DNA from 3 places in the Rhizobium sp. BK176 genome. Region 1 is predicted to be linked to each of the others. Evidence: riboswitches for the same ligand, from Rfam matches in the RefSeq annotation. Region 1 holds a riboswitch; each other region holds the start of a gene.
The links. A riboswitch is a leader RNA that binds a small molecule or an ion and turns the genes downstream of it on or off. The one in region 1 is predicted to bind thiamine pyrophosphate.
Positions count from the first base shown of each region.

Region 2: another riboswitch for thiamine pyrophosphate. It lies ahead of thiC (phosphomethylpyrimidine synthase ThiC); the one in region 1 lies ahead of thiM (hydroxyethylthiazole kinase).
Region 3: another riboswitch for thiamine pyrophosphate. It lies ahead of thiB (thiamine ABC transporter substrate binding subunit); the one in region 1 lies ahead of thiM (hydroxyethylthiazole kinase).

Region 1 covers NZ_JANUBV010000017.1:102,845-113,343, forward strand. Annotated here, with positions in the region: gene FHT76_RS32125 (carbohydrate ABC transporter permease) at 1-160, shown strand, start outside; gene thiD (bifunctional hydroxymethylpyrimidine kinase/phosphomethylpyrimidine kinase) at 190-1,005, opposite strand; gene thiE (thiamine phosphate synthase) at 1,010-1,642, opposite strand; gene thiM (hydroxyethylthiazole kinase) at 1,639-2,442, opposite strand; TPP riboswitch at 2,493-2,588, opposite strand; gene FHT76_RS32145 (hypothetical protein) at 2,935-3,486, shown strand; gene FHT76_RS32150 (MBL fold metallo-hydrolase) at 4,447-5,331, opposite strand; partial or broken gene pmtA (phospholipid N-methyltransferase PmtA) at 5,710-6,328, shown strand; gene FHT76_RS32160 (GntR family transcriptional regulator) at 6,444-7,067, shown strand; gene bioB (biotin synthase BioB) at 7,267-8,241, shown strand; gene FHT76_RS32170 (8-amino-7-oxononanoate synthase) at 8,238-9,383, shown strand; gene bioD (dethiobiotin synthase) at 9,380-10,018, shown strand; gene FHT76_RS32180 (adenosylmethionine--8-amino-7-oxononanoate transaminase) at 10,015-10,499, shown strand, end outside.
Region 2 covers NZ_JANUBV010000003.1:236,339-246,837, forward strand. Annotated here, with positions in the region: gene FHT76_RS13865 (glucoamylase family protein) at 1-1,307, opposite strand, end outside; gene FHT76_RS13870 (thiamine phosphate synthase) at 1,420-2,049, opposite strand; gene FHT76_RS13875 (thiazole synthase) at 2,046-2,819, opposite strand; gene thiS (sulfur carrier protein ThiS) at 2,822-3,019, opposite strand; gene thiO (glycine oxidase ThiO) at 3,016-3,984, opposite strand; gene thiC (phosphomethylpyrimidine synthase ThiC) at 3,986-5,812, opposite strand; TPP riboswitch at 5,906-6,017, opposite strand; gene FHT76_RS13895 (FadR/GntR family transcriptional regulator) at 6,065-6,835, opposite strand; gene FHT76_RS13900 (four-carbon acid sugar kinase family protein) at 6,854-7,915, opposite strand; gene FHT76_RS13905 (ABC transporter ATP-binding protein) at 7,912-8,904, opposite strand; gene FHT76_RS13910 (ABC transporter ATP-binding protein) at 8,904-9,911, opposite strand; gene FHT76_RS13915 (ABC transporter permease) at 9,911-10,499, opposite strand, start outside.
Region 3 covers NZ_JANUBV010000003.1:204,093-214,591, forward strand. Annotated here, with positions in the region: gene FHT76_RS13725 (MDR family MFS transporter) at 1-1,297, shown strand, start outside; TPP riboswitch at 1,359-1,470, shown strand; gene thiB (thiamine ABC transporter substrate binding subunit) at 1,515-2,543, shown strand; gene thiP (thiamine/thiamine pyrophosphate ABC transporter permease ThiP) at 2,543-4,177, shown strand; gene FHT76_RS13740 (ATP-binding cassette domain-containing protein) at 4,170-4,886, shown strand; gene FHT76_RS13745 (M48 family metalloprotease) at 5,134-6,678, shown strand; gene FHT76_RS13750 (RNA polymerase factor sigma-32) at 6,732-7,595, opposite strand; gene FHT76_RS13755 (CarD family transcriptional regulator) at 7,972-8,544, opposite strand; gene fdxA (ferredoxin FdxA) at 8,943-9,281, opposite strand; gene FHT76_RS13765 (RNA-binding S4 domain-containing protein) at 9,475-9,879, opposite strand; gene FHT76_RS13770 (helicase-related protein) at 9,884-10,499, opposite strand, start outside.

The DNA.
Region 1 (10,499 bases):
ATGGCCCCTGGGGATCATGGTCTATCGCGGCGAGTTTGGCACTGCGTGGCAGCTTGTACTCGCCTTCATCACGCTGACGATCATGCCGACCATCGTCGTATTCTTCCTGGCCCAGAAGCATATCATTGCAGGGCTGACAGCGGGAGCGGTCAAATCCTGACGCCCCGCCACATGTCAATCGCCAGCGTCTCAACGGCTCTCAAGCAGAGGCCAGAACTGATGGAAATGCAGGACCGGACCATGCCCCGAGCCTACGCTTAACGATCCGGAATGCTCGATAGCACGCGCAAGGTAACCCTTTGCATTGGCAACCGCGTTGGGAAGCGTCGCACCCTTTGCGAGCTCTGCAGCCAGCGCGCTCGAGAGCGTGCAACCGGTGCCATGGGTATTCGCGGTCGCAATCCGGCTTGCTTCGAACCAATCCAGTCCCGCGTCCGACGCCAGGACATCCGGGCTTTCACCGCCAGAAAGATGACCGCCCTTGACGAGGACTGCTTGCGGGCCCATTGCCCTGAGGCGTCTTGCGTGATCCGCCATTTCCTCCCGTGACTGAGCCACGTCTTCACCAAGCAGTGCGGCAGCCTCTGGCAGGTTGGGCGTCAGCAGTGAGGCGAGCGGCAACAGGCGTCGCGTTATGACGTCAACAGCAGACAGGTCGAGGAGGGCGGCTCCACCCTTCGCCACCATGACCGGATCAAGAACGATCGGCACCTCCTCATGCTCCACAATCACATCGACTATGGCGGTGGCAATTTCCGCGTTGGCAATCATGCCAATCTTGATAGCGTCGACACGCACATCCGCGAACACAGCTCTGATCTGATCCGCAACGAATGCAGCGGGGACGAGATGTACGCCGGAGACACCCTGGGTGTTCTGCGCTGTCAGCGCGGTCAACACCGCCATCCCATAGACACCGCATGCAGAGAATGTCTTGAGATCGGCTTGGATTCCCGCGCCTCCCGAGGGATCTGAGCCGGCGATGGTGAGTATGTTGCGGATCATTGATTTACCTTATGCTTCTGATGTTCGAGGATATCCGACGGCTGGCGGCCTCAGGATCCGCAGATCCGCAGATTGCGGAGACGACAGCAATACCCTTGGCTCCCGCCGCAAACACCTCACGCACATGGCCAGCCTTCAGTCCCCCAATCGCGACGGATGGAACGGGACAACACGTTATCAGGCAGGCAAGGCCATGAAAGCCAATTGGCTGCTTGTGGTCCGCCTTTGTCGGGGTCGCAAACACCGGGCCGATCCCGGCATAGTCGACAATTGTTGGATCTACCGCCTCTGCCAATGCCTGCGTTTCCACGGATAGTCCGAGGACCATGTCGGGCCCAATGCGGGCGCGTGCCAGGCGGACATCCATGTCGTCCTGACCGACATGGACGCCGTCTGCACCGACCGCGAGCGCAGCCTCGACGTCATCATTGACGATCAATCGCGCACCTGTGCCCGACAAGGCCATCTTCAGCGCGCGGCCCGTTTCGATGATTTGATCGGTGGCAGCTCGCTTGTCGCGCAACTGAACCACGGTCGCCCCGCCGGCAACTGCAGCAAGCGCTGTCGCCACGAGCCCGAAGGAAGCGCAAAGGTCTGGATCAAGGACAAGATAGAAAGAAAGATCGAGGTTCTTCATGCGCCCGCAACCTTTGCGCTGTGATCAAGACAAGGCCCATCAACCGTTGCCAGCGCGTCCAGGAACCGCCAGGAAAAAGAGCCCGGGCCCTGAGACCTGCTGGCCGCCAGTTCACCGGCAACAGCGAAAGTGGCAAGGGCCGCAACCGTCGCATCGAACGGCACGTCGGGTCGCGCAGCCGCAAATGCCCCGACAAGGCAGGTCAATGAGCAACCCAGTGCTGTCACCTGCGGCATCAATTCCGAGCCACCTTCGATGCGAACCGCGCGCTTCCCGTCAGTGATGAAGTCTACGGCGCCCGTTACCGCGACGATCGCACCGTGCCTGTCGGCAAGCAGCCGGGCAGAATACTCAGCGTGTTCGACGCCGTCCCCGCTGTCGACGCCCTTGCCTCGGTAAGCACCCCCGGCAAGAGCGATGATTTCGGAGGCATTGCCGCGGACGATGGTGGGACCGAGCTCGATGAGTCGGTCGGCAGCAGCACGGCGGAACGACGTTGCGTAATGGGCGACGGGGTCGAGAACCCATGGCTTGCCAGATTGCCTCGCGGCAATCGCAGCTGCCTCCATGCCACGCAGCCACCCGGATGATAGCGTACCTATGTTGATCGTTAGTGCCCCGGCAATCTTGGCAAACTCGGCGGTCTCCTCCTCTGCATGCACCATGGCAGGAGAGGCCCCGACTGCCAGAAGGACGTTGGCAGCAATGTTCATGGCAACGTAATTGGTGATGCAATGGACAAGTGGAACATGCTCTCGCAGCTCGTTCAGCAATGTCCCAGGTGGGATTTGAAACAGCATGGTTCGCCTTTCGATCGGGGAAGGAAGGCGCTGAGACCAATGCATTAAGCGAAGGATCCCGAGCGACTCCCTCCGCCGGCATTATCCGGTTCAGGTTCAAAGGGTACGTCTCAGCCAACCAGACGGTGGCGCCCCTGTCTCTCACGCCAAGCTTCTCGCAGAGAAGAGAGCGCCTGTCATCCCCTAAATGCACATGGCGAAACGAACACGAGAGACTGCCCGTAAACGGATGCGTCGGGCACTCCACCGCGGACTGTCTCAAAGTCTCACCGAAGCAGACATGCCAGCACCAAGCTCGCAGATATCGACCTGTCGGAGCTGCCACCGCGTGTTCGGCAACTGCGGGAAGGAAGAGTTGGTGTATATCGAGATCGCCCCTATGCAGTCTGCGCAACTGAATGCATTGACTTCTAACAGAACTGCATAGATTCAACGATTATTGAAAGACAGTCTTCTCATTCTGATGCCTCAACATGAGTGGAGATGCAATCAATGGCTAATTTCCTTGAAAAGTGGTCTACCAAGAAGGCAACCAAGCCGACTCCAGGTGCCAAAAACATCGTTGACGTATTTCGCGGACGAGTGGCTGAGCAGAAGGCCTATCTAGAGGAATACGAGCGCGACACATCTGGCTTTAGCAAGTGGCGTTCAACGTGGTTTCAGAAGGTACCGGGCGGGTTCGGCGTTACGGTCGGTCGAGACTCCGTCGATGCAGGCCACGGCCTGAGCTATGTCGTCGTCTCATCGACATCGGATGTAGCCGAGTTTCTCGATGACCTTGCCTATCACGCAGAGAACGACGTTGGCTTCCAGCAGGCGCTCGAACAGAACCGGCTTCGGCGGGTCGGGTTCCTGAATGCAGCCAAGTCGGCGGGTGCCAAGTCAATGGACAAACCGTCCAAGCCCGCTGCGACAGCAAGCTCTGCTACAACGAAGACAATCGTTTCCCGTGCGAAACCAGCCTCGAAGACGAAAGCAACAACCGCCCCGCAACCGGGCGCGGCAAGACGTGGACGCAAACCCAAATCTGACGCATCGGCCTAGACCACGAGCGTTGCAGGCCATACAAGTTGGCGGCGAATATCACCGCAAGGAAGCGGTTGCACGGGCTCGCACAGTGTGAGTTTCGTCAGTCGCCCTCATGATGCCTCCAGGGGCGAGCATGATACCATGGCATCGCGCACGCGCTGGATTCAATACTCCTCCAGGGAAGCGCGCTGTCCGGACGTGAAGGCGAAAGACACCAAGGCGTTAACGTCGAGTGGATCAATAGTTCCTTCCAGGAAGTGGCTTTGGGCTACTGTCGCAAAACGCCATGTTTCGGCGACCTCTCACCGTGCAAAAGACTCTCTGTTGTTCGAAGCTTTTCAAATCGAAAGACTGGCGACAAGAGGTGCGACTCGTGCACCTTTGCGCAGGGACACGGCCTGAAGCGATATACTCTTCTCGCCGAACGCGAGATCGACGCGCAGGACGCATTCCGTGAAGGTGGCCGTCCTAGTTGGGGATCACTAAATACGCCGAGTAACGCTATATAGCTCCATCTTCCGCCGGACCAGTCCGCACGATTCGACTTCAATGAGGTCCCGGCACATCTGACGCCCATGCTTCGGAATGGCATGCCTTTGTCTGGCGCCGGTTGTGACGATCCCTGAGTATCACTGCGCTCCGCACCCACAACTTTCGTTAGGAATATGGCGCATCCAAGGCTGCCCTTCGGCCCTGCCGTCAGATCGTCGAAGTGGGCGCAACCCACGTCCACGAGATCCAAATCACTGCAAAGGGTGCGTTTCTCCCAAGCGGCATCACTGTCACGTCCACGAATTTCGCAGCGTATTTTTTCGCCGAGGCGGGGTGTCCGCGACGTCCTCGACGGCTCTGTCTCAACTGTGAATGCCACCGCGCAACGGCGATCCGCCCTCAGTCTCGTTGAAGGGAACCATGCGTACCGCACGCGTCCATCAGCACGGCAGTCCGGAAGACATGCTGCCGCGTCTTTTGTTGCTATTTCATTTCCGGGACACCCGGCACCCACTTGAAGTGGTCGCCGTCGGCCTGGATGTGGCCGACACCTGGAAATGGTAAGTGTGGTGCAAAGACAAGCTGATCTGACTTCGCCAGCTTTTTCAAGGTCTCGATGCGGTTCTTCTCGGCGGCTTTTTGATCGTTGTCAAAGCCAACCGGCCATTCAGGCTTCACGAGCGAAATGATCGAGCTGTGCACCGTGTCACCGATGTCGAGCAGCGTTTCTTTGCCTGACGCGATTTCATAGCCCACATGCCCGGGCGTGTGACCCTTCAGTCCAACCGAGACGACTGCCGGCACGACCTTTGCACCTGGTTTGAACGTCTGCACGTGGCTATTGATGACCTTGATGATATCGGCGAGTTGTGTGTCCTTTTTGGCGAACGTCCATTCAGCCGAGGACATGCGGATCGTCGCCTTGGGGAAGGCAAGCTTCCCGTCTCTGACGAGACCGCCTATGTGATCAGGGTGCGAGTGCGTGATCAGGACGTCGGTGACGTCTTCCGACTTGATACCAGCCTGAGTGAGAGACTTCTCCAGTGCGCCACCCACCCCGGTGTCGACCAATATTACGCGCCCCGGCTCCTTAATGAGCAGCGCGTCGACGCTGAGGGTTACGGTGTCAGTTGGGACGCCTGCGGCCTTGAGGACGTCGCCAACTTCCCCAACTGTGTGGGAGACACCAAATATCTTGCCATCATTCGGCCGCACAAATTCAGCGTCGTGCAACGCCACGACCTCAAGAGCACCTATCCTGAAGGCTTTGAAGTCGGGTTGCTGAGGAGGCATCTGGGCGGAGGCGCCAGCAGCGACGGTAAGGGCTGCGAACGACGTCAAAGCGAATGAAGCTCTTGTCGAAGACATACCGAAGGTCCTTGTACTTGTGGCGGCAGATGTCTTGTACGTCTCATCACAGCTTTGGTCATCTCTCATTGTCGTGAACACAACATATCGGGACCGAGCAGCTTTGGTCGGCCGCAAGAAGAGTGTGGGACGACGGACGGCCTCGACCTGGCCGGCCGCCTCTAGTGGACGGCAATATTTCCTCCCATACGGGCGACGGTGGTCGCGCGGTCTCACTATCCTCGTGCGCTGGTCGAAGGCGAGGCGATTTTTTTGCCTTCTGCAGATTGGGTTGACGCGAGCATGACAAATTCGAACTGAAAACGCCGGTAAGAGACTTGCATTTGTCGATTTTGGAATATCTGTTCGCGATCACTAAAACACGAGCGGAGTCGAACAGTGAGCATACGGCAGCGGGTGAGTTTGAAGTTCAGGGATGAGATCGAGTTTTTGAGGGGATGGAAGCGCGACCGTACAGCGGTGGGCGCAACTACCCCAACCTCGGTTGCGACGGCCACGAAAATGGCGAGCATCATTTAGCCGGGCTCCGGACTTCCCGTACTGGAACTCGGACCGGGGACGGGGGTCACCACCAAGGCAATCCTGGAACGTGGTGTTCTCCCAAGGAATCTTATTTCGATCGAGTATTCGCAGGAATTCTGTCGCCATCTCCGCGAGCAGTTCCCTGCAGTCGACGTGCGATGTGGCGACGCCTTCGCCCTCGATCTTACGCTGGGAGCGCAGCGCAAAACCAAATTTGACTCTGTCATCTCAGCTATACCGCTTCTGCACTTGCCACCGGAGAAGCGGCGGGAACTCGTCCTCGACCTCCTCGAGCGCGTCCCGGCGGGCAGGCCGGTCGTCCAGATAACCTATGGCTTGCTGTCCCCCGTCGTCGCGCTGCCCGCGGGATACGAGGTCCGCCACCTCGCGTTCATGATGAGGAAACATTCCACCCGCGCAGCTTTGGATGTATGCGAAGAAGCAGGGGCAGAATAAATCGGGACCACCTCGCTAACGACGAACGACCTTCGGACCTTCACCGCTCGAGGCCGCACCACCAACTTCTCTTTTCAGTGGGTCAATAGTCAGGCACGCTCGACAGCGCGCCTGGCAGCTTTTATCTATAAATGATGACCGCTGCCACTGAGGACACAATTGCCAATCGCATTAGCCGCGTTCTCGCGGACCGCATCATTACAGGTGCACTTGAGCCTGGGAGCAAGCTGAGGCAGGACCACATCGCCGACGAGTTCGACACCAGTCACGTACCGGTGCGAGAAGCATTCCGCCGGCTCGAGGCCCAAGGGCTTGCCATTAGCGAGAGCCGCCGGGGCGTTCGCGTTGCAAGCTTTTCCCGGGCCGCCGTAGAGGAAGCCGCGCTGATGCGTTCGGTCCTCGAGGGACTGGCGTTGCGGCAAGCCGCGCCGAACTTGACGACATCCATCATGGACGAAGCAATGGCGGCGATGATTGCTGGTGATACCGCACGCGACGCGCGAACCTGGGACGAGGCAAATCGGCGCTTCCACCACCTGTTGCTGGCTCCAAGCAAAATGCCGCGATTGTTGGCAACAATCGATGATCTCCAGATGGTGGGTTCGCGCTACGCGTTTGCGACCTATGGCGCGGTATGGATCCCGCGGATCGACCTCGATCACCACTTGATCCTCGACCACCTTCGAAAAGGTGAAGTCAGTCAAGCCGTCGTCGTTCTTGAACGGCATGTGCAGCGGATAGGTCCCATTCAGCGCTGACTTGCGACGTGCGGGTTGTTAACCCCACCCTGGAACCATTGCTCTGGGCCTGGCCGGCTCAAGAACGCGCGCCTCAAATCCCGCTCAGGTTGATTTCGCACTGCCGAAATTCTTCGGCTGGTTTGTTGCACATAGTCGTCTCGTTTCATTTTATAGATAATTATGGATTCTATCTATCAATATCGAAGGGAGGCATCGCATGGAGCAGGCGGACGCGACGATCAGGGTAAAAATCGGTTACGACGAGGCTGGTGTTATCTATAATTTACCTTTCAACGATCTCGTTTTCCGCGCCCAGCAGATCCATCGCGAGACCTTTGATCCAAACGCAATTCAGATGAGCCGGCTTTTGTCCATCAAGACCGGTGGATGCGCCGAGGACTGCGGTTACTGCAGCCAATCAGCTCACTATCCGACGGGCCTCAAGGCCTCCAAGCTGATGGAGGTCGAGCGGGTCCTTGCTGCGGCACGTCAGGCTCGCGCCGGCGGAGCGACCCGTTATTGCATGGGTGCGGCGTGGCGCAGCCCGAAGGACCGAGACATGGACACGCTTGTGGCGATGGTCGAGGGCGTCAAGGCTCTTGGCATGGAGACCTGCATGACGCTCGGCATGCTCACTCCTGAGCAATCTGAGCGCCTAGCAGATGCCGGCCTGGACTATTACAACCATAACATCGACACCTCCGAACGTTTTTATCCCGAGGTCATCACCACCCGTACCTTTGAGGATCGGCTGGAGACCCTCGCCACCGTGCGAGATGCTGGTATCAAGGTCTGCGCAGGCGGTATTCTCGGAATGGGTGAAACCACTGCTGACCGGATTTCCATGCTTGTCACATTGGCCAACCTTCCGGAGCACCCGGAGAGTGTGCCAATCAACATGCTGATCCCAATCCCCGGCTCGAAGCTTGCCAATGCCGTAGCTGTCGATCCGATCGACTTCGTCCGCACCATCGCCCTTGCCCGCATCCTGATGCCGAAGTCCCATGTCCGCTTATCGGCAGGACGCACCGACATGAGCGATGAGATGCAGGCGCTCTGCTTCTTTGCCGGAGCCAATTCCATATTCGTCGGCGAGACACTTCTGACGGCAGACAATCCCGGTGAAGACAAGGACGCCATGCTGTTTCGGCGCCTAGGCCTGGAACCAATGCCACTGGAACATCGCCCTTGAGCGGGGTCGCGCTTGCCCGTTATGCGAAGACCATGGCCGGGTTGGAGCGCAAGTCGCGCATCCGTTCCGTAACCGTGGCATCGGGCATCGACTTTGCGTCGAACGACTATCTAGGGTTCGCCAATTCAGCTCGCCTGAAAGCGGCAATTAGGGCAGCGGTTGACCGGGGTGTTCCCGTGGGCGCCGGTGCCTCGCGGCTGCTCCGCGGTAATCACATCGAGCACGAGATGCTGGAAGCGGAAGCGGCACGGCTCTTCGGCGTGGAGAAGTCGCTATATTTCGCCAGCGGATATGCCGCGAATGCGGCGATCTTCTCCACCCTGCCTCTGCGCGACGACCTTGTCGTCTATGACGAACTGATCCACGCAAGTGCAATGGAGGGGATCTCAGCCAGCAAGGCAATCACCCGCGCCGTGCCCCACAACGATGCCTGTGCAGTCGAGCAGGCAATTCGGGAATGGCGGGACAAGGGAGGAAAGGGGGTTCCTTGGATCGGCGTTGAGAGTCTCTACTCGATGGATGGTGACAGGGCGCCGCTGCGTGAGTTGGCCGAACTTGCCCGGCGCCATGACGGTTTCCTTGTCGTCGATGAAGCGCATGCAACCGGTGTCTTCGGCCAAGAAGGTCGAGGCCTTGCCGCCAATCTCGGGGCGGGTAGTCATGTCCTGACGGTCCATACCTGCGGCAAGGCGCTGGGCGCTAGCGGGGCGCTCCTGGGGGGGCCGAAGATCCTCGTGGACTACCTTATCAATCGCGCCCGCAACTTCATCTACTCCACCGCGCCATCGCCGCTAATGGCAGCGGCGGTCCGTGAGGCGCTTCGTTTCCTGGCCGATGAGCCGGAGAGGCTGACCCGCCTGGAGAAACTCGTCGCCTTTGCCAGCGCACAACTGCAATCCCGACTAGCCAAGACGCCGAGCGGCTCGCAGATCATCCCGGTCTTGATTGGTGACAACGGACGCGCGGTCTCGATTGCCCGCCAGATGCAGGCCGAAGGATTTGATATTCGCGCAATCCGGCCACCGACGGTTCCCGAGGGTACGGCGCGGTTGCGGATCTCCATTACTCTGAATGTGGAGGAACAGCAGATTTCAGCAATGTTCGAACGGCTCTTCACGATCCTGAAGGAGAATGGGCAATGACGGCACACTTTGTCGTCTCCGGCACGGATACCGGCCTTGGCAAGACCGTATTTGCTGCTGCGCTCACAAATGCGTTGGGCGGTCATTACTGGAAGCCGGTGCAGTCAGGTCTCGATGGGGAAACGGATTCACAAACCGTGTCCCGATTGGGCGGCGTGCCTTCTGAACGCATCCTCCCTGAGGCCTACAAACTCTCGACACCTGCCTCGCCGCATCTTTCAGCCCGAATCGACGGAACTTCAATCGATCCGCGCAGGCTTGTCCCACCCGATGTCGATGGACCACTTGTGATCGAAGGGGCAGGGGGCCTCATGGTCCCGCTCTCTGAAAGTCTTGTGTTTGCCGATGTGTTTGCCGCTTGGCAGATTCCCGTCATCCTGTGCACGCGGACGACGCTTGGCACCATCAATCACACGCTGTTGTCCGTCGAAGCGATGCGCCATCGCGCGGTTCCGATCCTCGGCATCGCCTTTATCGGTAATGAAAACCTGGAAACCGAATCCATCATCAGCAAATTGAGCGGCACTCGGTCCCTCGGTCGATTGCCAATCCTGACGAGCTTGACAGCAACGGGTTTGAGGAGGGCGTTCCACGACAATTTTGATCTTTCCGCATTTGGAGAGGTCAGCCCATGACCCGATCGATTATCTGGCATCCGTTCACCCAGCATGCGCTGGAACCTCCGATGAAGCGCATCGTCTCCACGGAAGGAGCCTACCTCGTTGATGAGGATGGCAATCGAATTCTAGATGCCATCTCCTCATGGTGGGTGATCACCCACGGCCATCGACATCCGGCCATCATGCAGGCAATCCGCGCCGCGACCGAAGCGTATGATCAGATCATTTTTGCCGAGTATTCACATGAGCCAGCGCAACGTTTGGCGGAAGGATTGGTTGCTGTTGCGCCCCCCGGATTACGGCATGTCTTCTACTCCGACAGTGGTTCGACGTCTGTCGAAGTCGCCTTGAAGATGGCGCTCGGCTTTTACCACAACACGGGCGAAGCGCGCGATCGAATTGTCGTGATGGAACACGGCTACCACGGGGACACAATCGGCACCATGTCCGCCGGTGAACGCGGTGTCTTCAACGCTTCATACGCGCCGCTGCTCTT
Region 2 (10,499 bases), on a different contig from region 1:
GAACTCTCGTCTTCCGATAACCAGCCGCCGCTATATCCCGCTAGCTCAAGACCGCGCCGGATAACCGATGAACGCCGCATAAGGCTCCAAATGAAATCGGACCGATCGTTTTCGATTGTCATCACCAGCAGTCCCTGGTCGATGCCGACGCAGCGGTCGTCGACCCAGCCCTCAGGTCGCTTGGTCTTGACTGTCGGGTTGAATCCGCCGGGGAAACGATCCTCGTAGAGCAGGTTCGGATAGGTGGATATCAGGGCGCGAAGACCGTCGAGCGAGGCTCGGCGGTCATATGGGAGCGATGCAAGCGCTGCCCAGGGAGCAATCGTGCCATCATCCGGCCCGAGCGGTGCGCCACGCGCAGCATAGCCGAGCACGCGCGGATGCCGACCGCCACGCATGTTGCGGGTGGGAGGCGGGCCATCCGAGGCGGACAGGCCCCATATGTCCTTGTTGTAGCCGACGAAGTGGCCGGGATTACGCTCGGCATAGTCTCGCTGCACGGCGATCGATAACTGGGTGTTGCGGAAATAATCCCAGTTGCGCTCGGCCATTGCCTTGTCCTGGATCCCACGGAAATCGATCCACGCATGCGAGAAGAAGTGAATGAAGAGTGGGCCGGCATAGACGTAAGGCTGGTCGCCGAACAGCATCCACGAATAGCTCGCGGTAAAGGCATCGTAGCTCGACGGTGGGATCGGATGCGTCGGGGAGGCAAGCGCCAGCGTATAAAGCAGGATCGCTTCGTCGTAGCCCTGCCAGCGCCAACGCAGGAAGCCGCTGCCTGGCTTCCAGCCCATGGAGACGGTCTGGCCCTTGTTTAGCGCCCAGTGCCAGTCGATCCTCTCGTAAACCAAACTCGCGAGCCTGCGAATCTCCGTTTCGGCTTCGGTGTTGCGGTCGAAATAGGCGGCGGCGGTCAACATGCCTGCCACCAGAAGCGTAGTGTCGATCGTCGACAGCTCGCTGTTCCAGGCGCGGTGGCCCGTATCCATATGCAGGAAGTGATAGAAGAAGCCGCGATAGCCGATCGCGTGTCGCTCACGGCCTTGGTGACCGTTGGCAAAGAAACAAAGTGTCTTCAGTGTGTAGTCGATCGCGTCGGACCGCTGCATCCAGCCACGCTCGACGGCGACTGGATAGGACGATAGGGAAAAACCGACCGCGGCGATGCTGCAGGGGACCCCCGTGATGGACGTGTCCGCGACGAGCCCGTTGGCGGGATTGTAGTGCTTCGGGAAATAATTGAATGCGCCTTGCTGAAGCCTGTCGATTAGCGCGGCATCCGTTTCCTCGGTCCGTTGTAACATGCGTGCCAAGCCCAACCTGTTGTTCGCCCCTGTTTGAAAATGGCGAAGGAGAATGCGCAAATCAATCATTTTTGAAGGCGTGCGACAGCACGCCCCTCGCTGCCCGGTCCTACTACCGATGCGGTGACGTTTTGGCAGCTCGCCAGCGTGTGGTGGCAGCGAGCCATTCCCGTGTCCGCGTTTCGGGATCAGCGCTGCGCGTGATATCGGTCACGACAGCGGCGCTATCCGCTCCGTGCGCGAAGACCCGTTCAATTCGATCGACGTTCAAGCCGCCGATGGCGACGAGCGGCAGGTCGCCCACCTGCGCCTTCCATGTGCGGAGGCGTTCTGGTCCCTGCGGCAACCATTTCATCTGCTTGAGAATGGTCGGATAGATCGGACCAAGCGCAATATAGTCCGGCTTTGCCGCCATTGCAGTCTCGAGCTCCGCATCGTCGTGCGTAGAGAGGCCGAGTTTCAAGCCAGCGGCGCGAATGGTATCGAGGTCGGCCGCTTCCAGATCCTCCTGACCGAGGTGGACGAAATCGCATCTTTCCTCGATCGCCAGCTGCCAATAGTCGTTGACGATCAGCTGGCAGTCATACGCTGCGCAAATTGCCTTTGCGGTTCGAATTTCGGCGCGTAACTCGGTCGTTTCCTTCTCCTTGATCCTGAGTTGCACAAGCTTGACGCCGAGCGGCACCAGACGCGCGATCCATTCGGCGCTATCAACGATGAGATAGAAGGGATCGAGCCTCATGCGAATACGGCCTTTCCGATGATGGGTGTCGAGGGAACCGCGACATCGCGCGGTTCGAGCATGCCGGCGCCGAAAGCTTCATGACCCGATTCGATCGCCTTGGCGAATGCACTGGCCATGGCAACCGGGTCGCCGGCGCCGGCAACGGCGGTGTTCAGGAGGACGGCATCGAAGCCGAGTTCCATGACAAATGTCGCGTGTGACGGCCGACCGATGCCGGCGTCAACGATAAGCGGAATGTCCGGGAAATGCGCGCGCATAGAACGGAGCGCCGTTGGGTTCAGCGGTCCCGCGGCGCTGCCGATCGGGGCGCACCAGGGCATCAATACCCCGCAACCCGCTTCGAGCAGCTTCTCCGCCACCACGAGGTCGTCGGTCGTGTAGGGAAAGACCTCAAAACCGTCGGCTGAAAGGATGCTTGCCGCCTCTACCAGACCGAACACGTCAGGCTGGAGCGTGTCGTGATTGCCGATCACCTCCAGCTTGATCCAGTTGGTGCCGAACAGCTCACGTGCCATCTTGGCCGTCAAAACGGCCTCGGAGACCCCATGGCAACCGGCCGTGTTCGGCAGAACCCGAACGCCAAGCGAGCGGATCATTTCGAAGAACGCACCACCACTTCGTCCGCCTGCGGTTTCACGGCGCAGCGAGACCGTGACGATCTCCGTTCCCGATCGTTTAACGGCCTCCGCGAGGATCGCCGGTGAGGGGTATCGTGCTGTTCCTAGAAGCAGGCGGGAAGAGACTTCGGCGTCATAAAGCTTCAGCATGATCAGCCTCCCTGCATTGGTGACAGGATTTCGATCCTGTCGTTGTCGTTGAGTGCATGGTCGGCGCGATCCTCGCGGTGGACGATTTCGCCGTTGACGGCGGTCGCCAGCCAGTCGCCTTCGTATTCCATCACCGTCAGCAGTTCGGACAGCGTTGGTGCAATCAGGTCGTGATGCTCACCGTTGACGATCAGTTTCATCGGTCACTTCCTCCTGGTTCGGTTCGGGAGAAGACAAGGTCGACCGCTTCCTTCGCCATCGCGGGCGCCAGCAAGAAGCCGTGGCGGTAGAGCCCGTTCAGCACGACGGCATCGGCTTCGCGGGACACGCGCGGAAAATTATCGGCGAATGCCGGCCGGATTCCGACACCCGCTTCGACGACAGCCGCGTCCGCAAAGGCGGGATGCACGGCATAGGCGGCGTTCAGCAGCTCCATCATTGAACGCGCCGAAATCGGGCCACCGTGTTCCGTCTCGATCATGGTGGCGCCAACCATAAACAAGCCATCTCCACGCGGAACGATATAGACGGGGAAGCGGGGATGCAGTAGGCGCACCGGTCTGGCGAGGGCAACGTCCTGAGTGTCCAGATAAAGCATCTCGCCGCGAACGCCACGAAGTCCGCTCATCTGCCCTATGCGCGCTGCGCCCGTGCAATCGACGATGTCGTCGTAGCCGGTGGTTTCATTCATCTGGTCGATGAATTTGACGCGTCGAGCGATCAGCTTTTCTCGCAGCAGACCCAGCGCCCGCCTTGGATTGAGATGGCCCTCCAGCGGGAAGAAAAGCGCGCGTCGGAAGCGGCCTGCCAAAGCCGGTTCCAATGCAGAGATTTGTTCGTCGTTCAGCCATTCATGGCCGCTGGTGCGGCCGGCGAAGCGATCAAGTTCGCCTTGGTCACGCGCTGGAGCAACGACCAGCGTTCCGTTTCGCTGGACCTCGCCAGGCAGCATTGTGTCCCAACGGTCGATGGCATCCCCGCCGCGCAGCAAGACGGCTTCATCGGCGCTTTCACACTCACACCAGGGCGCAAGCATACCACCAGCAAACCATGAGGCCGCTTGGTGAGAACCTGGATCCATAACGGTGATGTCGGCGCCACGAAGGCTGAGTTCGTGCGCGACCGCAAGGCCGGCAACGCCGGCCCCTTTGACGAGGACATGCATCTCAGTCACGCGACTGTTCGATGGGGTCGATCGGCATATAGAGATCGCCGCCCTCGCGGTATTTCGCCGCCATGGCGTCGAGCCCTTCCTTCTGCGCCTCGGCGCGGATGTCGTGTGATATCCGCATCGAGCAGAATTTCGGGCCGCACATGGAGCAGAAGTGCGCGACCTTGTGGGCTTCCTTCGGCAGCGTCTCGTCGTGAAAGCTGCGGGCCGTCTCCGGATCGAGCGACAGGTTGAATTGGTCCTCCCATCGGAACTCGAAACGAGCGCGCGACAGGGCGTCATCGCGCAATTGAGCGGCCGGATGCCCCTTGGCGAGATCGGCGGCATGGGCGGCGATCTTGTAGGTGATGACGCCGGTCTTCACGTCGTTGCGGTCGGGCAGGCCAAGATGCTCCTTCGGCGTGACGTAGCAGAGCATTGCCGTGCCGAACCAGCCGATCATCGCGGCACCGATGCCCGAGGTGATGTGGTCGTAGCCGGGGGCGATATCTGTCGTCAGTGGTCCCAGCGTGTAGAAGGGCGCCTCGCCGCAGACGGCGAGCTGCTTGTCCATGTTTTCCTTGATCTTGTGCATCGGGACATGGCCCGGGCCCTCGATCATGACTTGGCAGTCCTTGGCCCAGGCGATCTTCGTCAGTTCGCCGAGGGTCTCCAGTTCGGCGAATTGCGCGGCGTCGTTGGCGTCGGCAATCGAACCCGGACGCAGCCCGTCACCGAGCGAGAATGAGACGTCGTAGGCTCGGCAGATGTCGCAGATCTCTTCGAAATGCTCGTAGAGGAAACTCTCACGATGGTGATGAAGACACCACTTGGCCATGATCGAGCCGCCGCGCGAGACGATGCCGGTAACGCGGTTGACGGTCAGCGGGATGTAGTGAAGCCGGACACCGGCATGGATGGTGAAATAGTCGACACCCTGCTCCGCCTGCTCGATGAGCGTATCGCGATAGACCTCCCAGGTCAGGTTTTCGGCAATGCCCTCGACCTTCTCCAGCGCCTGATAGAGTGGGACAGTGCCGATCGGCAGCGGCGAGTTGCGGATGATCCATTCGCGAATGTTGTGGATGTTGCGGCCGGTGGAGAGGTCCATCACGGTGTCGGCGCCCCACCGGGCTGCCCAGACCATTTTCTCGACCTCTTCGGCCATCGAAGACGTAACCGCGGAGTTTCCGATATTGGCGTTGATCTTCACCAGGAAGTTCCGGCCGATGATCATCGGTTCGGCTTCGGGATGGTTGATGTTGGCGGGAATGATCGCGCGACCGGCGGCCACCTCCAGACGGACGAATTCGGGGGTGACGTGATCGGGAATGTGAGCGCCGAAGCTTTCACCGTCGCGCTTGACAGCCTCAGCCTTCGCCTTGCGGCCGAGATTTTCGCGGATGGCGATGAACTCCATCTCCGGTGTTACGATTCCGGCGCGCGCATAGGCGAGTTGGGTGACGGCTTTGCCGTCCTTCGCGCGGAGCGGCTGACGCTTGGCGGGAAATTCTGGCGTCAACCGTTCGCCGCTGGCAAAGCCGTTATCCTCCGGGCGTACCCGGCGGCCGTGGTAGGCTTCGACGTCGCCGCGAGTGAGAACCCAATTGCGGCGCAATTCCGGAAGCCCTTGCTCGATGCGGATGTCCGCATTTTCGACGGTATAGATGCCCGACGAATCATAAACCGTGACCGGCGGCTCGCCTGACGTCGGATGGACGCTGATCTCGCGCATGGGAACGCGGATATGGGGGTGGATCTCGCCCGGGATGTAGATCTTGCGGGAGGCCGGTAGCGGGCCCGTTGTAACGGTCGGGGGGATGTTCTTTGCGGCAATATTCATGGTTTGAGGCTCCAAGTTTTAGGTTTGGAGACCCAGTCATCAGCCGGAATGATGAAAAGACGCCGGCACGGATTCCACGCGAGAACCCAATGCCTTCGAGCGCTTGCACCGTCCCTACGCCAGTATGAACTGGATCAGGTTCAACGGGTCACTGCGCGCGATAGCAGTATCTCAGCCCCTTGCCGGGACCCCCCTGGTGAATGCGAAAAGGTTAGAGCCAGAGCGGCAAAGCTGTCAAGCCAACTGCCGCAACTACATGGAAAGGTCCAGAGCGCGGCCTTCGAAGAGGCGGCTCTGCGAGCCCTCAAGATGGGCCTTCATCAAGGCTCGTGCGTCTTCCGCGCGGCCTTCGACGATCGCGAGGTAAATCTTGTTGTGTTCCTCGTAGACCTGCTCCAGGCCTTGACGCGGACCAAGAAGCGATAGGCCGTGAAGGTGCATGCCGACAGCGATGTGTGCCTTCAGGGCGTCGATCGAGGCTGTGTAGTAGTGATTGTTGGCGGCTTCGGTGACCGCACGATGGAACGTGAAATCGGCGTCGGTGCGATGCAGCTGGTGGCTGGTTGCCTCGCGCAGATCGGCAAGCGCAGCGGCAATCTTTTGGATCGCCGCCTCGTCGCGGCGCTTGGCAGCAAAGTAGGCGGCAGCAGGCTCGATCGTCAGGCGAAACTCATAGCAGCGCTGGATATCCGCGATCGTCTTGACCGGCGAATAGGAAAGTTGCGTGGTCGGCGAACCGTGGGCGCTGACAAAGGTTCCGGCTCCCTGACGGGCATAGACGATTCCCTGATCGCGCAGCCGTGCCAAGGCGTCGCGCACGATCGGGCGGGAGACGCCGAGCATCGATGCAAGTTCGTGCTCGCCGGGAAGACGCGAGTCCGGAGGATAGTTTCCTGAGCGAATGCGCTCCTGCAACTGATCAAAGACCCGATCGACCAGCTTCACGGCCTTGCCACGCTCCGGCTTGGCTGCCGGGGTCGTCTGGGCTTTCGCCGATACACCGCTTGCTTCGTCCACCTTCATTCTCCCCGCCGGCATTGCTTATGCCGCCTGATTCTGTGCAATCAGTCTTAGCAAACTATCAGAATTCCCAAAGCCCCCGGACTTCACCGCACAGCGCAGACGCAAGCCATCAGCAGTCGTAACGTCAAACCACGGAATCCCCGCCTCGATTTCGCCCTTCGGCATCAGGACCCGAATTCCAAGTTCACAAAATACCGCCAGCGCCGTGTCACCGCCCCCGACCATCAGCATTTCCGGGCGCGTGGCATCTATGACTGATTTTACGCCTTTCGCGAAGCGGTCGGCAACTGCTGCTGCATCGCTGGTTATTTCACCCGTGCAACGCAGAAGCAGGGGCAAGGTAAATTGCCCTTCGCGGGGCACTGCTCCGATAGGGGCATCAATGGTCGAAGTCAGGGCGCCAGACCCTTCCAGCTTGGTCATTTGTGCTGCCGTGATCGGATCGCGAGAGCCAAAGGCAAAGATGGTCTCGGATGATGCAGCAAGCGGTTTGCGTGGTCGGTCCGTCTGCCCGATCTTTCGGGCAAAGGCAGCACCCAAGCCGCGAGCGCCGACAGCAAGCGTCGTCCTCCACTCATACTCGCCAACCAGTCGGTCAAGGTCACTGTCAGTCTCGGCGTCTCGCACGAACACTTCGCCGTCATTTGCCTTGAAGAGCTCAGCAATCGGGATGGGTTCGGCTACGCCACGACCAAAGACATGGCCATCGCGGGTCAAGCGCTGCTGGTCGGGGATGGCAGGCGCCACAACGATGGCTCCGTGACCGAAAATTTCAGCCAAGGCAGCGCTTTCGGCTGCAACATTGCCCTTGAGACGGGAGTCTATCTTCTTCAGGACAATGCCCGGCGAGGCGGCAAGAAGAGCCTTCGCCGCAGCAGTGGCTCTTCTCGCCGCTTCCTCCCCCAGGAGAGCTCGTGAAGCTGTGTTGACCACAACCACGTTGCAGCCAGTCAGAAGCGCTTCGGGAATTGCATCCACATCGATTGCGACAGCGACGGATAGACCGGCATCGACAAACGGAGTGCCCGTGTCGAGCGCGCCGGTCAAATCGTCAGCGATGATCGCGACCTCAAGCGTCATGCGTTCGTTTCCGTGTTGACCGCATGGCAGGCGACGAGATGGGCGGGCCTTGCTTCCTTCCACTCGGGGATCATCTTGCTGCAGACCTCCATGGCGATCGGGCAACGGGTATGGAAGCGGCAGCCGGTCGGTGGACTAAGCGGGCTCGGCACATCGCCCTGCAGGATCTGGCGCTTGCGAGTACGCTCCAGCTCCGGATCGGTTTCCGGAACGGCGGAGAGCAGCGCTTTGGTGTAAGGGTGCAGCGGGTTCTCGAACAGCTCCTCGCGGGTCGCAAGTTCGGCAAGGCGACCGAGATACATGACGCCGACGCGTGTGCTGATATGGCGTACGACCGCCAGATCGTGGGCGATGAACAGATAGGTCAGCCCGTATTTTTCCTGCAGGTCGAGCAGCAGGTTGATGATCTGCGCCTGAATGGAAACGTCGAGAGCGGAGATCGCCTCATCGCAGACGATGAACTTCGGCTGACACGCCAACGCCCGGGCGATAACCACGCGCTGGCGCTGACCGCCGGAAAGCTCATGCGGATAGCGCTGCGCAAAACGGGTCGGCAGCCCGACGTCGGTCAGCAGCGTCGCGATCCTGTCCTTCAGTTCCGCCTTGGTGCAAAGCTTGTGGAACAGGATCGGCTCGCCGATTGCCTCGCCGATCGTCATTCGCGGGTTGAGCGTCGAGTACGGGTCCTGGAAGACGATCTGCAGGTCGCGGCGGAACGGCCGCATCTGCTTCTCATCAAGGGTCGCGAGATCCTGCCCCTTGTAGACGACCTTGCCTGATGTCGCCTTGTAGAGGTTGAGGATGGTAAAGCCGGTTGTCGACTTGCCGCAGCCGGATTCGCCGACAAGGGAAAGCGTCTCGCCTTCCATGATATCAAGGTTGACGTTGTCAAGCGCATAAACCGTCGCCGCACGCTCGCCGAAGGCGCCGAGCTTGACGTGGAAATGCTTGACGAGGTTTTCGACCTTGAGAAGCGGTTGTGCACCCATCACGCAGCCTCCTGCACTTTCTGGACAACGAAACAGGCGGCCCGATGATTCCCGGCTCCGGCGAGCGGCTCGAGCTTTGGCACGCGCTCATGGCACACGGGTTCGGCCAACGGACAGCGTGGCGCAAACGGGCACCCCTTCGGCCGGCGACCGGGCTCTGGTGGTGTGCCGCCGATTGAAGAAAGCCGGCTTGCCGGGGCGTCGGAAAGCTTGGGAATGGAGGCCAGAAGGCCGCGCGTATAGGGATGGCTGGGACGAGAGTAGAGTTCGTCCACCGGCGCATCTTCCACAACCGTGCCGGCATAGAGGACGGCGACGCGATCGACGAGACCAGCGATCAGCGCGAGATCGTGCGTGATCCAGACGACAGACATGCCGAGCTTGGCACGCAGATCCTTCACCAGATCGACGATCTGGGCCTGGATGGTCACATCGAGCGCGGTCGTCGGTTCGTCAGCAATCAAGAGCTTCGGATTGCAGGCAAGGCCGATGGCGATCATGACGCGCTGGCGCATTCCGCCCGAAAGCTCGTGCGGATAGGCCTGCAGCCGCTCTTCCGGCCCCGGAATGCCAACGAGCCGCAGCAGTTCGACAGCCCGCTGGCGGGCCTGCGCCTTGCTCATCTTGCGGTGATAGATCAGCGGTTCGCAGATCTGGTCGCCGATGCGCATCACGGGGTTCAGCGATGTCATCGGATCCTGGAAAACGAAGCCGATGTCGCCGCCGCGGACCTTGCGCAGTTCCTTGTTGGACATCTTCTGAAGGTCGTTGCCGTCGAAGCTCGCGGAGCCCTTCGTCACCTTGATCTTGTTGGGCAGGAGCCGCATCAGGCTGAGCATGGTCAGGCTCTTGCCGCAGCCGGATTCGCCGACGACGCCGAGCGTCTCGCCCTTGTTGACGTGTAGGTCGATGCCGTCGACAACGACGGCAGGGCCATTGCGTCCGTCGATCTCGACGGTGAGACCGCGCACATCGAGTAGGCGTTCATTGGATTTGGTTGTGTTCATCACTTGCTGCCCCGCGGATTGAGTGCGTCGTTGAGGCCATCGCCGAGGAAGCTGAAAGCAACCGAGGCAAGGCCAAGAACGGCTGCCGGTGCGGCGAGGAGATGCGGATAGTGCTGCCAGACGCGCAGGCCATCCGAGATCATGTTACCCCAGCTGGGGGTCGGCGGATTGACGCCGACGCCGAGGAAGCTGAAGGCGCTCTCCAGAACCATGGCGGTGCCGAGGCCAGCACTGACGGAGACGATGAGTGGTCCGAGCGCGTTTGGCACGACGTAGCGCTTCATGATCACCCAGTTGGAGAGGCCAAGCGCCTGTGCCGCGGTGATATAGGGGCGGCTGCGGATCGACAGCACCTGAGCGCGCACGAGGCGGGCATAGGGCGGCCAGGAGATCAGCGCCATCGAGCCGAAGACGAGGAAGAAATCGACCCAAATGGTCTGGCGGTAGAATGGATTGAGGGTTGCCATGTACTGGGCCTCCATCCATTTTGCGATCGGCGTTTTCAGCGAAGCGTTGATGACGACGACGAGCAGCAGATTCGGCACCGACATGGTCACGTCAGTCAGCCACATGATGGCGCTGTCGAAC
Region 3 (10,499 bases), on a different contig from region 1:
CTTCGGCCGCAAATATGTGATGATGGCCGCGATCATGATCTTCACCGTCGGCTCTGCCGTCTGCGGACTGGCTGTATCGATGAATACGCTGATTGCTGCCCGCGTGCTGCAGGGACTTGGCGGCGGCGGTATCATGGTGTCGATCTTTGCCGTCAACGCGGACCTGTTCGAGCCGCGGGAACGGGCGCGGTACCAGAGCTATTCCAGCCTCGTGCTGATGGCATCGGGCGCCATCGGGCCTGTCCTTGGCGGCGCAATGAGCGATCTCTTCGGCTGGCGCTCGATCTTCCTTGTCAACGTTCCGATCGGTTTCGTCGTCCTTGTCGGCCTGGCTTTGATGCTACCTTACCGGAAACCAAACCGCCGCCCGAAGATCGATTACGCTGGCGCCCTGCTGCTCGCCTTGACGACGGCAAGCATCGTTCTGGCCGCCGACGGCGCTCAGGTCTTCGGCTCGCTGTTTGCTCCGCAAAACCTGGCCATCATGACGCTCGGCGTAGCTGCGGCCATCGGTTGGATTTTCGTCGAGCGCCGCGCTGCAGAGCCGATTGTTCCCCTGTCTCTATTTCACAATTCGACGTTCAGCCTGTTGCTCATCATGTCGATCATGAGCGGCGCGATTGGAATTGGGATGGTCAATTATTTCGCGTTGTTCCTACAAACGACGACCGGTCTTTCGCCGTCGGCGGCTGGAGCGTTCTTTATTCTTCTGACCGGCGGCATCGTTTGCGGGTCACTCTCGGCAGGCCGCATCATCTCCATCACTGGTCGCTACAAGCCGTTCGCCATCGCAAGCCTGACTTGCAGCGCCATTGCGTTTGTGCTGCTGACGCGGGTTCATGTCGGAACACCGGTCCTGTTGATCGGGGCGGTGATGGCCCTCCACGGCTTCGGTGTCGGTCTTGCACAACAGGTTCCGGTCATCGGCGTCCAGAATGCTGCCCCGGCGCGCGACGTCGGCGCCGCAACAGGATCGGTGACGCTGTCGCGTATGGGCGGAGCATCGATCGCCATCTCCATCTACGGCGCGATCGTCGGCTCGCAACTCGGCAAAACGGGCGTTTCCATTCCGGGAGTAGCCGACATCGAGCAACTCACTCCAAAGATGCTGGCAGCTTTGCCGGAGCAGGCGCGTCAAGCCGTTGCCGAAGCCTATGGCAGTGCGTTCATGCCGCTTTTCATGGCATCCTGCGTAATCGCTCTGATTGGCCTTTGCGCTGCCTTGATGCTGAAACCAACACAGTTGCCTCGTGTCGTTGAGGTGCGGCCGACCGCCAACGCCGAAGCCGCGGAGTAAAACGCCGATGGCGGCCGCAAGGCCGCCCCTTGCAAGACGCCAAGCGTGGCGATACATCTCAAACGCTCTAACGGGGTGCCCCGTGCCATGAGGCGCGCGGCTGAGAGGCTCAAAGCCAACCCGCGGAACCTGATCCGGCTAACACCGGCGGAGGGATTAGACGCGTGACATCTGGCACCGCCCTTTTCCCCTCCAAGCAAACCAGAGGAGAGGTGCCATGTTCAAATTCAAGTTCACGAGCCGTTCGTTGCTTGCCACGATCTTTGTCGCGACCATCGGCTTGGCCGGCCAAGGCGCACAGGCGGCAGACAAGACGCTCACCGTCTACACCTATGAGAGCTTCACATCCGAATGGGGTCCGGGGCCGAAGGTCAAGGAAGCATTCGAGAAGACCTGCGGCTGCAGCGTCAAGTTCGTGAGCGTAGCCGATGGCGTGGCGTTGTTATCGCGTCTGAAACTTGAGGGCGCTGCGACGAAGGCGGATGTCGTGCTCGGTCTGGATACGAACCTGACCACGGAAGCGAAGGCAACCGGCCTCTTCGATGCGAGCGGTGTCGACGTCAGTGCGCTCAAGGTGCCGGGAAACTACAAGGATGAGGTATTTGTGCCTTATGATTATGGCCACTTCGCCGTCATCTACGACACGCAGACGATCAAAAATCCTCCGAAAAGCATGAAGGACCTGGTCGAAGGCGATCTTTCGCAAAAGATCGTTATTGAGGATCCGCGCACCTCGACGCCTGGGCTAGGCCTCTTGCTGTGGGTGAAGTCGGTCTACGGCGATAAGGCGCCTGAGGCCTGGGCAAAACTCAAAAAGCGGGTGCTGACGGTGACCCCCGGCTGGTCGGAAGCCTATGGGCTCTTCACCAAGGGTGAGGCGCCGATGGTGCTCTCCTACACGACCTCGCCTGCCTATCACATGGTCGCCGAAAATACCGACCGCTATCAGGCGGCTGCGTTTTCAGAGGGCCACTACATCCAGATCGAGGTGGCGGGCCTGCTGAAGAATGCGCCGGACAAGGAGCTTGCACGCGAGTTCCTGAAATTCATGGTGACGCCGGGCTTCCAAGATACGATTCCAACCAACAACTGGATGATGCCGGTTTCGGCGACGTCGCAGCCGCTGCCGGATGCGTTCGGCAAGCTTGTAAATCCATCAAAGACCTTTCTGATGAGCTCGGATGAAGTCGCTGAGAAGCGCAAGGCCTTCGTCGATGAGTGGCTGGCCGCCATGAGCATGAATTGATGCCTTTGACCGAGGCTGAGATGCGACGGGCGGTGCTGGGTGGGGCTTTTAGTCTCGCCGGCATTGCCCTTTTCGTCGGCTTTGCAGTCTTCGTCTTGCTCCTTTCGAGCGATGTTTCCTCCATTCTGACGGCGGTGCTTGAACCCTACATCCTGCAGGTCCTGCGTTTCACCTTGTTGCAGGCCTTGCTCTCGACGCTGCTCTCGATCGCTTGTGCCATTCCGGTCGCGCAGGCCCTGGCGCGTCAGCAGCATTTCCCCGGTCGCATCTGGATCATTCGACTGATGGCCGTGCCGATGGGGCTTCCTGTCCTAATCGGGGCGCTGGGGTTGATCGGCATCTGGGGGCGGCAGGGCCTTACGAACGCGCTGCTGCTCAAGCTCGGCATGGCGGAACCGATCAGCATCTACGGGCTTTCCGGGATCCTGTTGGCGCATGTCTTCTTCAACATGCCGCTGGCTTGCCGCCTGATGCTGGCGGCATTGGAGCGGGTGCCGGCGGAATACTGGCTGATGGCGAGTGGTCTCGGCATGCGGCCCGGTTCGATTTTCCGTTTCATCGAATGGCCGGTTCTGCGCTCGGTCATTCCTGGGATCGCCGGCCTGATCTTCATGCTCTGCGCCACGAGCTTCACGCTGGTGCTGACACTGGGTGGCGGGCCGGCCGCAACGACCGTCGAGGTTGCCATATATCAGTCGCTGCGTTTTGATTTTGATCCGGGCCGGGCCGTCACGCTTTCCCTGCTGCAGATCGCCCTTACATCGGTCGTCCTTGGGGCGCTGTCATGTCTTCCTGCGTACGGGGATGAAGGGATGACTGTCGGAAAGGCGATCAGGCGCCCGGATGGTAGGCTGTTGGGAGCGCGGCTCGTGGATGGAAGCATCCTGCTGTTCGCCGCTCTGTTCCTTGGTTTACCTCTGATGTCGGTGCTTCTGGCTGGCCTTCGGTCCAATCTCATGAGGCTGCTCGGTGAACCCATTTTCTGGCAGTCGGCTGCGACCAGTCTTGCCATCTCGATCTCTGCGGCCACTATCGCCTTACTTGTCTCGATGATGCTGGTGGGTGCGCGCCGGGCGGCGCTTCTCCGGCGTTCAGGGATCTCAGGCGCAGGAGCGTTCTTTGCCGCCATGGGTGGCGCATCATCGTTGGTATTGCTCGTGCCGCCGATCGTCCTGGCGACGGGCTGGTTTCTAGCGCTGAGAAGCTTCGGTGACGCCAGCGCCGTGGCTCCGCTGCTGATTGTCGCGATCAACGCTTTGATGTCCCTGCCCTTTGTGATGCGTGTCCTCGAGCCGGCTTTCATCGTCCACAAGCGCCGAACGCAGAAACTTGCGGCGAGTCTTGGTGTCTCGGGCTGGATGCGGCTGCGCCTGATCGATATGCCGGCCCTGATTAAACCAGTGCTCACGGCATTTTCGTTTGCGATGGCGCTGTCGCTCGGCGATCTTGGCGCCGTCGCGTTGTTCGGCTCGGACAGTTTCGTCACGTTGCCTTGGCTCGTTTATAGCCGCATGGGGAGTTACCGGACGAACGATGCGGATGGTCTAGCGCTGATCCTTGGCATCCTCTGCCTGCTGCTCACAATCGCCGGCACCATGGGGCCAGCGCGACGAGAGGTGGCTTTCCATGGTTGAGCCGCGGTTCTCGGTCGAGATGCGCGACGTCGGTCTCCAATTTGGTGTGCAGGAGTTTCACTTCGATTGCCGGCTTCCTGTCGGTGCTGTGATTGCTGTGACGGGCGCGTCCGGTGCTGGCAAGTCAACCTTCCTCAATCTGCTGGCTGGCTTTGATGTGGCTGAGCGAGGGCAGATCTTGATCGCGGGGAAGGATGTGACCAGCGAGTACCCGGCCCGGCGGGCCGTCTCTCTCGTCTTTCAGGACAACAATCTGTTCGCGCATCTCGATGTCCTTACCAACATCGGCCTTGGCATCAACCCGTCGATGAAGCTCACAACTGCTGACCGCCAATCGATCACGTCTTCGCTTGAAAAGGTCGGGCTCCGCGGGTTTGAACGACGAATGCCGGGAACGCTTTCCGGCGGGGAACGGCAGCGGGTGGCCTTTGCACGTGCGCTAGTTCGCAACCGGCCGGTGCTCCTGCTGGACGAACCTTTTGCAGCGCTTGACCCCGGCTTGCGAAATGGAATGGCGGCGCTGCTGCTCGACATGCATCGCGAGACGAGCAATACCGTCGTCGTGGTGTCGCACGATCCGGACGAGGTCAAACGCATCGCAGACTTTGGTCTTTTCATCGAGAACGGCAGGATCGCGGTAGCCGCCCCAATCGATGAATTTATTGGCCGCCAGGATCATCCCGGATTGACGCAATTTCTCCGCAGTTAACGAATCTGGCGGTTGCAACGGCACTTTCGCCATAATTTGAGGCGACCGAGGAAACTCAAAAGCACGTTAGGCTTGCTAAAATACAACGGCGCCACATTTACTTAGAGTCTCGCTATGCAACCGATGCGGAAATCAGTTACAGCAAAGACTTGTGTCCCCGATTGTGCAGTGCAAGGACGGGGACGGACGCCTGTTGAATCACCATGAGACCGACCGGGTCGCGGAAGCGAACCGGTCGACAAGCAAGATGACCTGGAGAGACAGACTGGACAGTATGCCGACGTGGAAATTCCCCGCGCCTTCCAGTGATGTGCTCTCGTCGGCGTGCCGTCTGGTACGACGAGCCTCGGTCGTATGTGCGACAAGCATGGCGCTATATGGTTGCCAATCCATTCTTGAGCAATCCTATCAGCCAAGTGTTGCGCCGTCCTCTAATCCGCAGATTGTCGACGAGGTGCAGAAGAATGATCCGCGTGCCGCCATGGGTGCGCGCGAGCATCCGCGCATCGTGGCGAGCTATGGCGGCGAGTATAAGGATGCGAAGACCGAGCGTCTGGTTGCCCGTATCGCGGGGGCGCTGACCGCTGTCTCCGAGAATCCGAGCCAATCCTACCGCATCACCATCCTGAACTCCCCGGCCATCAACGCGTTTGCCCTGCCCGGGGGCTATCTCTACGTGACGCGTGGTTTGCTGGCGCTCGCCAAAGATGCATCCGAGGTTGCCGCGGTTCTCTCGCACGAGATGGGTCACGTCACGGCAAACCATGGCATCGAACGGCAGAAGCGCGAGGAGGCAGAAGTCATCGCCAGCCGCGTCGTGGCCGAGGTGTTGTCGAGCGATATTGCCGGCAAGCAGGCGCTGGCGCGCGGCAAGCTGCGATTGGCAGCTTTCTCGCGACAGCAGGAATTGCAGGCCGACGTTATCGGCGTCCGGATGCTCGGGGAAGCAGGGTACGATCCCTACGCCGCCGCGCGGTTCCTGGACTCCATGGCCGCCTACAGCCGCTTCATGTCTGTCGACCCCGAGGCGGACCAGAGCCTCGACTTCCTATCCAGCCATCCGAATTCCGCCCAGCGCATCGAACTGGCGCGCGATCATGCGCGAGCCTTCGGTCAGGAGGGCAAGGTCGGCGATACGGGCAGGGACTATTATCTCGACGGCATCGACGGCTTGCTGTACGGCGACAGCCCTGAGGAAGGCTATGTGCGCGGGCAGACCTTCCTGCACGGCGGGCTTGGCATTCGCTTCGACGTGCCGCCTGATTTCAAGATCGACAACAAGGTCGAGGCGGTCATGGCGACTGGGCCCGGCGATGTTGCGATCCGTTTTGACGGCGTGGCCGACAATCAGAACCAGAGCCTCACGAACTATATCTCGAGCGGGTGGGTTACTGGCCTCGATCCCTCCACCATTCAGCAGACCACGATCAATGGAATGGAGGCTGCCACGGCGCGGGCGAGCGCAGATCGCTGGGACTTCGACGTCACGGTGATCCGTAACAATGCTCAGATTTTCCGGTTCCTGACAGCCGTGCCGAAAGGTAGTGCCGCTCTGCAGCAGACGGCGGACGTATTGCGAGCAAGCTTCCGTCGCATGACCCCGGAAGAGACGGCATCATTGAAGCCGTTGCGCGTCAGGGTGGTCAAAGTGCGGCCGGGCGAAAACATCACGACGCTTGCTGCACGGATGATGGGTACGGATCGAAAGCTCGATCTGTTCAAGCTTATCAATGCGCTGCCGACCGGCGCCTCAGTTTCTCCCGGCGATCGCGTCAAGATTATTGCGGAATAAAAAGAGGCCCGGCTTTCACCGGGCCAAGTCCATCGCTGGGGGAGTAAGCTCGTTCAGGCCGATGCGGCCATGTAGGGGTCTGCGCTCACGAGTGCGCTGCGTAGTTTTTCCATCGCCCGGCTCTCGATCTGCCGAACACGTTCCTTGGAGATGCCGAGATCTGCGCCGAGTTCCTCGAGCGTCGCGCCATCTTCAGCAAGCCTCCGAGCGCTGATGATCTTCATCTCCCGCTCATTGAGGTGCTTCAAAGCAGAAGCGAGCCAGTTGCGCCGGCGCTCGCCGTCGATCATGTTCGATACTTGCTCATCCGGCAGAGGCTCGTCGCTAACGAGGAAGTCCATCTTCTCGGCGCTGTCGGCATCGCCGGAGACCGATGGGGCCTGCAGCGAGGCATCGTTGCTCGAAAGCCTGGCATCCATCGTTTGGACGTCGGAAAGGCTGACGCCGAGTGCTGCTGCGATTTCTTGATGAATGGATTGAAGTGTCAGCTGCGTGTCGCCTCTGGCGAGCTTGGCGCGCAGGCGGCGAAGATTGAAGAACAGGGCCTTCTGCGCCGAACTCGTACCGCCGCGAACGATCGACCAATTGCGAAGGATATAGTCCTGAATCGAGGCACGGATCCACCAGCTTGCGTAGGTAGAGAAGCGGACGTCACGCTCGGGCTCGAAGCGCGCAGCCGCCTCCAGCAGACCGACGTAACCTTCCTGCACGAGGTCGCTCATCGGCAGACCGAAGTTGCGGAACTTTCCTGCCATCGAGATAACAAGGCGCATGTGGGCCATGGCGATCTGATTGCGAGCGCCGCGGTCATCATTGTTCTTCCAGCGGATTGCGAGATCGTGTTCCTCTTCGCGAGCAAGGTAGGGAGCCGCCATGGCGATTTTAATCATGCGCCGGTCTGCAGACATGTTCTTCATATCGGTCTCCTGAATTCAGGCGTGACGCCAAAAAAGGGCAAAGAATTCTTGCTTCCGGACATCGCTGCCCAGACCAAATTCATGTCTTGAACGTATAAAGGCCCCGAACTCTGGACGTTTCCAGATGGGGCCCTAGCTTAGGGTTATGCGCCGGTAGTACAGCGGGGTGGGATCAAGTTCCTCAAGTTGCCCGCTAGGCAGAACGTGGAAAGCATGATCCGCTCCTCATCGAACGTTTACAGATATGCGAGCGTTCGAGGGTGATGTCAGTTCCCGACGCGGTCCGCAGCTACATTATTGAAACGTGCCAGCAGAGAAAAAGTTCCAAAAAAAACCCGGCACAAGGCCGGGTTTTTTTGCAGGAAAAACAGGGAGCTTATGCAGCTTCGTCCTGAGATTCGTCTTCTTCGATCGCCTTGCCGCGCTTCGGCCCCTTGTTGAGATTGGTCTCTACGAGGCGGACAGCTTCCGTTTCCGACATCTTGTTCACCGCAGCAATTTCGCGTGCCATGCGGTCAAGCGCAGCTTCGTAAAGCTGGCGTTCGGAATAGGACTGCTCCGGCTGGTTCTCGGCGCGATAAAGATCGCGGACAACTTCAGCGATGGAAATGAGGTCGCCGGAATTGATCTTTGCATCATATTCCTGCGCCCGACGGGACCACATGGTACGCTTAACGCGCGCCTTGCCCTGCACAACCTTCAATGCACGCTCGACGAAATCGGTCTCGGAGAGCTTACGCATGCCGATGCTCATGGCCTTGGCGACCGGCACTTTAAGGCGCATCTTGTCCTTCTCGAAATCGATAACGAAAAGTTCAAGCTTCATGCCTGCTACTTCTTGCTCTTCGATAGCGCTGATGGTACCGACGCCATGTGCGGGGTACACGATCGATTCACCGGTCTTGAAGCCGTGACGTGCGGAAGAAGGTTTTTTCTGCTGGGTCGTCATTCTATTCAAACACTCCCTGTTACGCTTCCGGCTGCAGCCGGAGCCGGGTCAGTCAGGCCCGGGTGAGACGGTCAGATCCGTCGGGTGACTTACTTCTGGTCCCACCGGATAAAAGCAAACATATCCATGCGCACAAGCTTGGAACCTCACGGCTCAAGGCGTTGATATGTCACGGAAACCGCGTTTTTGGATTTGTTTTGCTTTCGTGGTGGTTTGGGCATGCTTCATGCCGCAAATGGATCAGTGTCCGAAAGCTATCACAAAAATATGAGGAAATCAATAATTTACTGCGCCTGAGTCATGCGCGCAACACATGACACCCATATGCCGCGGACACACTTCAGGCGTTTTTTGGCTCACTGAACCCGGTTTCAGGCCCTAGTAGCGAGAATGAAGGATCAGTCACCCGATCCGGGCTTCTCAGAGAAGTACTTCTCGAACTTGCCGGTCTCGCCGTCCATTTCCTTCGCTTCGGCCATGGCGTCCTTCTTGACCGTAATGTTCGGCCAGATGCTCGCATACTCGGCGTTGACCTTGAGCCACTTGTCGAGGCCCGGCTCCGTATCAGGCTTGATTGCCTCGGCGGGACATTCCGGTTCGCAAACGCCACAGTCTATGCATTCGTCAGGGTGAATGACGAGGAAGTTTTCACCCTCATAGAAGCAATCGACGGGGCAGACTTCCACGCAGTCGGTATATTTGCAGCGAATGCAATTGTCGGTCACGACATAGGTCATGAAGAACTCCAGGACTTCCATACAATGGGGCCGGGCAACCTGGAACGTCGCGCCTTTCCCCAACCGGAAAGGAAGCAGTGAGATGCTTGGGAGGCATTCACGCTATCCGGCAAGTTGATTGTGACGTACCGGCTTTGCCCGAGGATTTCAAGAATAAAGAAATCGCAAAACCCGGCAGTTCGGATAGAGTTTTCTAATCCTCGTCCGACATCAGCTTGTCGATTGCACGACGTTCCTTTTTGGTGGGTCGTCCCGCCCCTGTGGCCCGCATTGCCTGCTCATAAGGGGTGAGGCGTTTTGTCTCGTCGGGCGGAGGCGTCAGGTCCTCATAAAGCAGCCGAGCTTCCTCGTAAGGACCACGCCGCTCGCCGCCCGACCTGACGACAAGGACAATATCGCGCCGCTCAAGAGCCAGCTCGATCTTGTCGCCGGCTTTGACCATTTGGCTCGGCTGGAGGGCGCGCTCGCCGTTGATCCTGACATGTCCGGATTGAATGTGGCTTTGTGCCAGCGAGCGCGATTTCACCATGCGCGTGAAGAACAGCCACTTGTCGATGCGTTGCCGCGAACCGCCTCCTGGCTGTGTCTCCCCGCCCATGCGCTTACTTCTTCATCTGCTCCTTCAAGGCAGCGAGCTTTGCGAAGGGAGAATCCGGATCGATCGGCTTTTCCTTGCGTGGGGGCTTTGCCTCGAAGCGCAACGGCTGCGGGCCGCCGCGGTTGTTGTTGCGGTCCTTGCGATCGCCGCGGTCCTGACGGTCGCCGCGCTGTTCGTTACGATCGCCCCGTCCCTGTTGCGGCTTACCGCCATCCTTGCCGCGATGCTGGCGGTTGCCATCACGGCCCTCGCCACCTTCACCACCTTGGCGACGCTGGCCATTTCCGCGATCTTGGCCGCGATTGTTGCCGCCGCGGCGTTCGCCACCCGGGCTGCGGGCCTGACGCTGATTGTCCGTACGGCCACCGAGGCGCCAAAGAAGAACCGGCTTCGGTTCCTCTGCTTCTTCCGACGTTGCGGCAACCGGCTGTTCTTCAGCCGCGACCTCAACGGTGGGAGCCTCCGAGGCAGGCTCCTCCGACGCGCTGTCGGCATCGTCGTGATCGGCCTTCTCCGCGCTCTCTTCGGTTGCGGTCTCGGCCGTCGGCGCTGTCGAGGCGTCCTGAACCGACAGATGAGCTGCTGCCTCCTCTGCCTTTACGGCATCGGCGCGATAGCCG